Regions from separate parts of the Colwellia sp. BRX8-4 genome, predicted to be linked through region 3. Evidence: predicted binding sites of a transcription regulator. Region 3 holds the regulator's gene; each other region holds the start of a gene.
The links. Region 3 encodes sigma-54, which starts transcription at its own class of promoters, with help from an activator protein. Its sites were predicted from a motif close to GTTGGCACGNNNNTNGNNT; they were not measured.
Positions count from the first base shown of each region.

Region 1: glnA (glutamate--ammonia ligase) is a predicted target of sigma-54. The motif match lies at 1,541-1,559, and genes of this name have one in related genera.
Region 2: H4J56_RS12985 (P-II family nitrogen regulator) is a predicted target of sigma-54. The motif match lies at 1,438-1,456, and genes of this name have one in related genera.

Region 1 is NZ_JACGVS010000005.1:190,470-193,763, forward strand. It holds gene typA (translational GTPase TypA) at 1-1,274, opposite strand, end outside; gene glnA (glutamate--ammonia ligase) at 1,617-3,023, shown strand; gene H4J56_RS06770 (DUF4124 domain-containing protein) at 3,136-3,294, shown strand, end outside.
Region 2 is NZ_JACGVS010000014.1:107,299-110,592, reverse strand. It holds gene H4J56_RS12990 (phosphoribosylaminoimidazolesuccinocarboxamide synthase) at 73-1,176, shown strand; gene H4J56_RS12985 (P-II family nitrogen regulator) at 1,507-1,845, shown strand; gene H4J56_RS12980 (ammonium transporter) at 1,832-3,166, shown strand.
Region 3 is NZ_JACGVS010000005.1:42,552-45,845, reverse strand. It holds gene rapZ (RNase adapter RapZ) at 1-158, opposite strand, end outside; gene ptsN (PTS IIA-like nitrogen regulatory protein PtsN) at 190-645, opposite strand; gene hpf (ribosome hibernation promoting factor) at 691-978, opposite strand; gene H4J56_RS06065 (RNA polymerase factor sigma-54) at 1,002-2,510, opposite strand; gene lptB (LPS export ABC transporter ATP-binding protein) at 2,590-3,294, opposite strand, start outside.

The sequences.
Region 1 (3,294 bases), 150 kb from region 3:
TCAGCTTTACGAACACCCATTCTTTCCATGATAGGTCCTTGATGCTGCTCTTCAACATCAATGGTCACGTTTTCATAAGGTTCTTGTATTTGACCATCAATTTCACGAATAATAACTTCAGGACGTGATACCGCTAACTCAAAACCTTCGCGACGCATGTTTTCGATTAAAATGCCTAAGTGAAGCTCACCACGACCTGATACTTTAAATTTATCAGCATCAGGAAGTTGCTCAACACGTAAAGCAACGTTGTGAATTAATTCTTTGTCTAAACGGTCTTTGATGTTACGTGAAGTAACATACTTACCTTCTTTACCACAAAATGGTGAAGTGTTTACTTGGAAAGTCATATTGATAGTAGGTTCATCAACAGATAATGCTGGTAAGCCTTCAACTTCTGTAGGACAACAAACCGTATCTGATATTTTTAACTCGCCTAAACCAGTAATAGCAATAATATCGCCAGCAAAACCTTCTTCGATATCAAGTCTTTCTAGACCTAAGTAACCAAATACTTTACCAACTTTAGCGTTATGGATCTTGCCAGTTGCTAATTTAATCGTTACTTGTTGGTTTGGTTTAACAGAACCACGAGTAATACGGCCAACGCCAATTACACCTAAGTAAGAGCTGTAATCAAGTTGAGATATTTGCATTTGGAATGGACCATCGGGATCCGCTGTTGGTGCAGGCACTTCTTTAAGAATAGTATCAAATAAAGGAGTCATGTCTGTGCCGGTTACGCCTTCTTCAAGCGAAGCCCAACCATTGATTGCTGAAGCGTAAACAACTTTAAAATCAAGCTGTTCATCTGTAGCGCCAAGGTTGTCAAACAATTCAAAAACTTGGTCCATAACCCAATCAGGACGAGAACCAGGCTTATCAACTTTATTAATAACAAGGATTGGCTTTAAACCTTGAGCAAACGCTTTTTTCGTTACGAAACGCGTTTGTGGCATAGGGCCTTCTTGTGCATCAACAATAAGTAAAACCGAATCTACCATTGACATAACACGCTCAACTTCACCACCGAAATCAGCATGGCCAGGAGTATCTACGATGTTTACACGGTAACCGTTCCAGTTAATAGCCGTATTTTTAGCTAAGATTGTGATACCACGTTCTTTTTCGATATCATTCGAATCCATCGTACGCTCTTCAAGACCGCCGCGGGCATCAAGGGTACCTGATTGTTCTAATAATTTATCAACCAAAGTTGTTTTACCATGATCAACGTGGGCTATGATGGCAACATTACGTAATTTATCTAACACGGGTTTTACTCACTTCTTGCAAGACTTTTTCATCAAAAGAATATAGGGCTATAATTGGGCGCGAATTATACAGCAACGAAGTCAACAAAGACAGCAACAAATATTTCAGCTCATATTAAATTCTCCATACACGAATCGTAATGCCCTGTTATACTCTTAAGCACCAACAATCAGCAGGCGCACCAATTTAGCGCAGCTCACGCACAGTAGTGGTGCAAGTAGGCTTTAGTAAATAAGTTAACACCTTATATATAAAGGCTTTATCTATTGGCATGAATTTCGCTTTATGCCCATCATGCGAAATGCAAACGTATTTTATTTTAATGACACTGGAGACTTTACATGTCACAAGCCGTATTAGATTTAATCAAAGACAACGATGTTAAATTTGTAGACCTACGTTTTACTGATTCAAAAGGTAAAGAGCAACACGTTTCAATTCCTTATCACCAAGTAAATGAAGACTTTTTTGAAGACGGTAAAATGTTCGATGGTTCTTCTATTGAAGGTTGGAAAGGTATTAATGAATCTGACATGGTAATGATGCCTGATGCTGATTCAGCGGTATTAGATCCTTTTACAGATGCAGTAACATTAAATATTCGTTGTGATATTTTAGAACCAAGTACAATGCAAGGTTACAGCCGTGATCCTCGTTCAGTTGCTAAACGCGCTGAAGAGTACTTACGTAGCACAGGTATCGCTGATACTGTATTAATTGGTCCTGAGCCAGAATTCTTCTTATTTGATGATGTACGCTTTAGTACTGATATGAGTGGTTCTTTCTATAAAATTGATGATAAAGAAGCCGCTTGGAATTCAGGTACTGAATACGAAGAAGGCAATATGGGTCACCGTCCAGGCGTTAAAGGCGGTTACTTCCCAACATCTCCTGTAGATTCATCACAAGATATTCGTTCAGCCATGTGTTTAGTTATGGAAGAAATGGGCTTAGTTGTTGAAGCGCATCACCATGAAGTAGCAACGGCTGGTCAAAACGAAATTGCATGTCGCTTCAATACCTTAGTTAAAAAAGCTGATGAAGTTCAAATATACAAGTATGTTGTTCATAACGTTGCTCACGCTTACGGTAAAACAGCGACTTTCATGCCTAAGCCATTAGTTGGCGACAACGGCTCTGGTATGCATGTTCATCAATCACTTGCTAAAGACGGTGTTAACTTATTCGCTGGTGATAAATACGGCGGCTTATCTGAAATGGCGCTTTATTATATTGGCGGTATTATTAAGCATGCTAAAGCATTGAATGCTTTTACTAACCCAGCTACTAACTCTTACAAACGTTTAGTTCCACATTTTGAAGCGCCGGTAATGCTTGCATATTCTGCACGTAACCGCTCTGCATCAATTCGTATACCGATTGTTCCATCACCAAAAGCAATGCGTATTGAAGCTCGCTTCCCTGATCCAGCAGCAAACCCATATTTAGCTTTTACTGCTTTATTAATGGCTGGTCTTGATGGTATTAAAAACAAAATTCATCCTGGTGATGCGATGGATAAAGATTTATACGATTTACCAGCAGAAGAAGCTGCAGCTATTCCACAAGTAGCAACATCACTTGAAGATGCTTTACAAAGCTTAGAAGCTGATTATGAGTTCTTAATCGCTGGTGGTGTTATGGATAAAGATATGATTGATGCATACATTGCTATTAAACGTGCTGAATCACAACGCGTAAACATGACAACTCATCCATTAGAGTTTGAATTATATTACAGCGTATAATCTCGACTATATGATTAAATGAAAAAAAAGCTCACTTCGGTGAGCTTTTTTGTGGCAAATAGACGATTAATTATATAAGTTTAAGGTAAGTATCTTAAGTTGAGCTAAATTTTTGCGTTATTCTTTATTGTTATTAACTTTAATTATCACATTACTTAGTTGTAATACCTTTGCGACGGCAACCAAAATTTATGTTTGGAGAAGTGATGATGGTATCTTAGTTTTTTCTGACAGCCCTCAAACTGGTGCGGAAGAAGTTGAAATAAGAGAA
Region 2 (3,294 bases), on a different contig from region 3:
ATCTTTTGGGATAACGCGCAAAGATATTATTCGCTACAATTAATATTAACTTGATAATTAAGGTTTAAACCGATGAGTCTTGCAGATCAAATTTTAGCGGTAAATAATGATTTACCTATTCGTACCGATGCACCAGTTCACAGCGGTAAAGTGCGCAGTGTTTATTGGTTAACCGACGCGGATAGTAAGCGACTAATTCAAGAGAAAGGCTATGATGTTGCCGACGACACACCTTTAGCCATTATGGTTATTAGTGATCGTATTTCTGCTTTTGAATGTATCTGGCAAGGCGAAGGTGGTATGCAAGGTGTACCTGGAAAAGGTGCATCACTGAATGCTATATCAAATCATTGGTTTAAATTATTTAAAGATCAAGGTCTAGCCGATAGTCATATTCTTGATATTCCACATCCGTTTGTTTGGATCGTACAAAAAGCTAAACCTGTAATGATTGAAGCTATCTGTCGTCAGTATATTACCGGTTCTATGTGGCGTTCATACGTAAAAGGTGAACGTGATTTTTGTGGTATCGAATTAGCTGAAGGATTATTGAAAGATTCAAAGCTACCTGAACTTCTACAAACACCTTCAACAAAAGGTATTTTAGAAGGCATTCCGGGCGTTCCTGCGATTGATGATGTTAATATTACTCGCAAAAATATTGAAGATAATTTTGAAGCCTTTAATTTTAAAACGCCTGATGATATTACTTTATACGAAAAATTATTAACGGAAGGTTTTGACGTTATTTCTGATGCGTTGGCAAAGCTTGACCAAATCTTTGTAGATACTAAGTTTGAATTTGGCTATGTAAAAGATAAAGCTGGCAACGACAAGTTAATTTATATGGACGAAGTGGGTACGCCTGATTCTTCACGTATTTGGGATGGCGAGCAATATCGTGCCGGTAAAGTGGTTGAAAACTCGAAAGAAGGTTTCCGCCAATTACTTTTAGCACATTTCCCTGATGCTGATATTTTATTAAATAAAAATCGCATGGACGAGCGCTTAGCTTTAGCTCGCAACAATGAGTTACCGGCATCCGTATTAATGGATGTGTCACAAACATACACAGCGATCGCTGAGAAAATTACCGGTCAAAAAATTGTTTTGTCTGCTAACCCTAAAGCTGAAATTATTGATATTTTACGCGAGCAGTATCAGCTAATCGATTAAGTCGTTATTGTCTCTGCTTAAAAGCTCTACACCCGTAGGGCTTTTTTTTTGTGCGCTATTTACCATCTCTAACCTTTGCTAATACTAAACCTTCAATTTTGCCCTTTACACTTTTTCTTAAACATAAAATCTGACTAATGGTCATAATCTGCGCACCAATATGGTGTTTGGGTTATGTTTGTGTGCAACATTTTGGTGCATTTGAGCGGTGTAATATTAATTATTATTTTTTAACTTATTGTTTTTTAGTTGATTGTCTCTTTGGGCACAAATGGTGCTTAAATAAATTTATATAAACAATCTTAAATAATATGCACTAAAGGTGAACAAATGAAGTTGATAACCGCAATAATCAAACCTTTTAAACTCGATGATGTTCGTGAAGCACTCAGTGAGATAGGTCTAGAAGGATTAACGTTAAGCGAAGTTAATGGTTTTGGCCGACAAAAAGGTCATACCGAACTTTATCGTGGTGCCGAATATGTTGTCGATTTTTTACCAAAAATGAAACTTGAGCTCGCTGTTAAGGATGAAATGGTTGAGCGTGTTATCGACACTATTCTTGAAACAGCGCAAACAGGAAAAATAGGTGACGGTAAGATATTTGTCACTAACATCGAACATATTGTTAGGATCAGAACAGGTGAAACAGATAATGAAGCTATTTAAACAGTTACACTCAAGCATAACGATGAATAAAGTATTAACACTTGTTATTTTACTTTTGTCCGCGGTCGCATTGCCAAGTTTTGCCAGCAATGACGAATTGAACGGCGCAAATACGGCGTGGATCCTCACATCAACGGCTCTAGTCCTAATGATGACCTTACCCGGACTCGCTTTATTTTACGGTGGATTAGTTCGACGTAAAAATATTCTTTCTATTCTTATGCAGTGTTTTTCAATTGCTGCTCTTTCTTCGATACTTTGGTTTGTGGTCGGTTATAGCTTAGCCTTTGGTGAAGGTAATGCGTGGATAGGTGATTTTAGCAAAGTACTTATGATGGGAATAACCAAAGAAACCCTTGTTGGTGATATTCCGGAAAGCTTGTTTGCTTTATTTCAAATGACGTTTGCGGTTATTACTCCTGCACTTATTATTGGCGCTTATGCAGAAAGAATGAAGTTTTCTGCAGTCTTAATTTTTAGTGGCTTATGGTTGCTAGCGGTTTATGCTCCGGTAACTCATTGGGTTTGGGGCGGCGGTTGGTTAGGCCAAATGGGCATTTATGATTTTGCCGGTGGTATTGTGGTGCATATTACCTGTGGTGTTGCTGCCTTGGTTGCTGCTGTTGTTTTAGGTCCTCGATATGGTTTCCCTCGAACGCCTATGTTGCCACATAACTTAACCATGACTATTACGGGGGCAGGTTTGCTTTGGGTAGGTTGGTTTGGTTTCAATGGTGGTAGTGCCTTAGCCGCCAATGGTGACGCAGCAATGGCTATGTTAGTCACGCATTTATCCGCTTCAGCAGGTGCACTGACTTGGGCTGCTATTGAATGGAAAAAATTTGGTAAAGCGAGTGTCTTAGGCGCGGTAACGGGCATGGTTGCCGGTTTAGGGACAATAACACCTGCATCAGGTTTTGTTGGCCCAGGTGGCGCACTAGTTATAGGGATTTCTGCGGGTTTTATTTGTTTTTATTCAACGGTCTATATTAAACAAAAGTTAAAAATTGACGATTCTTTAGATGTTTTTCCCGTGCATGGTGTCGGGGGTATTTTAGGCACTTTATTAGCGGGTGTGTTTTCTTCTACAGAGCTAGGCGCTTTTAGTGGTTATGGTTATGCAGAGGGTATCACCACGATGTTAGGGCAGGTCAGTGTTCAATTAGTGGGAATTGGCACTGTTATTGTCTATACGGCGGTTGTCTCTTACGTGTTGTTTAAGCTTGTTTCCTTGATGACTAAAGGCTTAAGGGTTGATAAAGAACAAGAAATAACGGGCCTTGATTTAATTGAACATGATGAATCAGGGTATAATTTGTAGTTAAATTTTGTGATTTAGACGTCAAAAAACAGCAAGGCCTTTATTGAAATAGAGGCCTTTTTCTTATCTGAGCTGTTTTTTCAGTAAAAGCACTCTTTTCACTACATAATCAATTGATTTTTGTGTAA
Region 3 (3,294 bases):
ACCGCTACTTTGTCGTAATCATTAATAACGGTATGTGCTAATGCAGGCAATAAATTCACCGGAATATTATCGACACAGTAGTAGCCTAAATCTTCGAGTACACGTAAGGCGACACTTTTACCTGACCCTGAGCGACCACTGACTATCAAGAGTTTCATTTGAGTTTTCCTGGATTATTATTAGATTTTATTAACGTTTAGCATGCTTTATTAAAGTAAAAAGCTCTTGCGAATTTTGGCATTTTCTTACTTGCTTTGCGAATTGTTTAGTACTAAATATTTGCGCGATACTTTGTAAGGTATCTAAATGTTGTTGGCAGTTTTCTTCGGGGACAAATAACGCAATAATAATATCGACAGCACGGTTGTCTATCGCATCAAATTCAACGGCTTGTTCACTGGTCAGCAATACAGCAATAACTTGTGACGTATTAGTTAATCGACCATGAGGAATCGCAATGCCATTCCCTATGCCGGTAGAGCCAACTTTTTCACGCGCCATTAAGCTTTCGAATAATTGATGAGTATCAATATTATCGAATTTTTTTGCCGCAGTTTCGCTAATTATTTCAAGGAGTTTTTTTTTGCTTGTACCCTTAATCGCACACAGGGTGCAATCAAGGGTAAGGATATCTTGCAACTTCATTATACTACTTAGATTCTTTGGTGAGTGAACAGGCGATAAACAGCATTAATGCTGATTCGTTTTACCTTTGTACTTCAATATTTGCCGGTCAAGCTTAACAACAAGACTATCAATAGAGGCATACATGTCAGCATTTTCAGCTTTTGCATGTAAATCAGAGCCACTAACGTGAACAGTCGCTTCAGCAATTTGATTTGATTTTTCAACGGTGAGAACAACATGAACATTATTGATATGATCAAAATGTCGGTTTAATTTTGCCATCTTAGTCGTGACGTTTTCTCGTAAAGCTTCGGTAATGTCAACATGGTGGCCAGAAAGATTAATTTGCATAAGCTTAATTCCTCATCTTTTCGTTAAAGTAAACTTTTTCGTTGGTTAGAAGGTGGAATAGAAAGTGACTCTCGATATTTTGCTATGGTACGTCGAGCTACATTTATCCCTTGATCGGCTAATAAATCAGCCATTTTACTATCACTAAGTGGTTTTGCTGGGATTTCGGCAGCAACAAATTTTTTGATTAATGCACGAATAGCTGTTGATGAACATTCGCCACCGCTTTCGGTGCCAACATGGCTTGAGAAGAAAAACTTCAGTTCGAAAATTCCACGTGGCGTATGCATATACTTTTGTGTCGTCACTCGTGAAATGGTTGATTCATGCATATCGACAGCTTCGGCAATATCATTTAAAACCATTGGACGCATGGCTTCATTACCATGTTCAAAAAAGCCAATTTGACGTTGTACAATACAGTTTGACACTTTTAATAAGGTATCATTACGGCTTTCTAAGCTTTTAATAAACCATTTAGCTTCTTGTAAATTTGAGCGAATAAATTGTGTGTCCGCTGTCGACTTCATCGAACGTGACATCGAAGCATATTGCTGATTCACCGAAAGTTTTGGCGCAGTATCAGGGTTTAATTCGACCACCCAACGGCCATTTTTCTTTTCAACAGACACATCAGGAATAACATACTGATCGTCACTCTTCATCACACTATCGCCGGGTCTAGGATCAAGTGATTGAATAAGACGCACCACTTCGCGCAGTTGCTCTTCTTTCAGTCGAGTTTTACGCATTAATGTACGATAGTCTCGGCTACCCAGCAGATTAATATGGTCACGCAAAACTAACTTACTTTCTGCTAACCAAGGTGTAGCGGGGTCAAATTGATTAAGTTGAATGATTAAACATTCTGAAATAGAACGAGCAGCGACACCGACAGGATCAAAGAGGTTAATACGTTTTAGTACCACCTCAATTTCATCAAGCTCTACTCCTTCAATGGCAACACTTTCTAAAATGTCTTCACTAGATACCGTTAAGTAACCGGCGTCATCAACAGCATCAATAATTGCTGTCGCTATAGCGCGGTCTGTTTCGGTAAAAGGGCTTAATTCCATTTGCCAGCGCAAATGATCTTGAATGGAGTCTTGAGTCTCGCCTTGGTAAGTATAATCTTCTGAAGCTGGGCCTGAGCTTGAACTTGCTGCACCGGCCGTGTAGTTATCATCCCAAGTGGTATCCATGTTTAATTCTTCAGGGATATCGTTCTTGTCCATGGCTTCAGTGGTGGTGATTTCATCAATGGTAGGCGTAGCGTCTTCGCTACCATCAGAAGCAGGGGCTTCTTTAACATCACCAGTACCGGCAGTGTGAGCTTCTTCAAGGTTGTCAGTACTTTTATCTTCGGGATTATTTGAAGACTCATCCATTTCTAATAATGGATTACTTTCTAAGGCTTCCTGAATTTCTTGTTGAAGCTCTAACGTAGACAGTTGCAGCAATTTGATTGCTTGCTGCAATTGTGGCGTCATGGTTAATTGTTGTCCTATGCGGAGTTGTAGAGTAGGGCGCATTTAGGTCATTAACTTCCTATTATTTTTAATGGGATATTTTCGTTTTTTTCATACGAAGATACTATTCATTTACTGACTACTATAGCGTGAATTGTTCACCAAGGTATACATCTCTTACGTGTTGATTTGCAAGAATTTGATCTGCAGTACCTTCTGCAATAAGTTCACCATGACTAACAATATACGCATGTTCACATACATCGAGAGTTTCACGTACATTGTGATCAGTGATCAACACACCAATGCCACGTTCTTTTAAGTGTAGAATAATTTTTTTAATATCACCTACTGAAATTGGGTCAACACCAGCAAAAGGTTCATCTAATAAAATAAATTTTGGTTCAGCAGCTAATGCGCGAGCAATTTCTACTCGGCGGCGTTCACCACCAGATAAGCTCATGCCTAAATTATCTTTGATATGACCTATGTTGAATTCTTCAACAAGATGTTCTAATTTCTCTTCACGTTCAGCATCTGATAATTCTTTTCGTGTTTGTAAAATAGCCATAATATTGTCGTAAACACTGAGTTTTCGAAAAATAGAGGCTTCTTGTGGTAAATATCCGATGCCTTTTCTCGCACGCTCATGCATAGGCGCTAACGTCAGGTTTTCGTCATTTAAGATAATATCGCCACTATCACTTTCAACTAAACCCACAATCATATAAAAAGAAGTTGTTTTTCCGGCACCATTTGGGCCTAGTAAACCGACTATTTGTCCTGCTGAAACTTGCATACTGACATTTTTAACCACTTTTCTGCCTTTATAGGCTTTGGCAAGGCC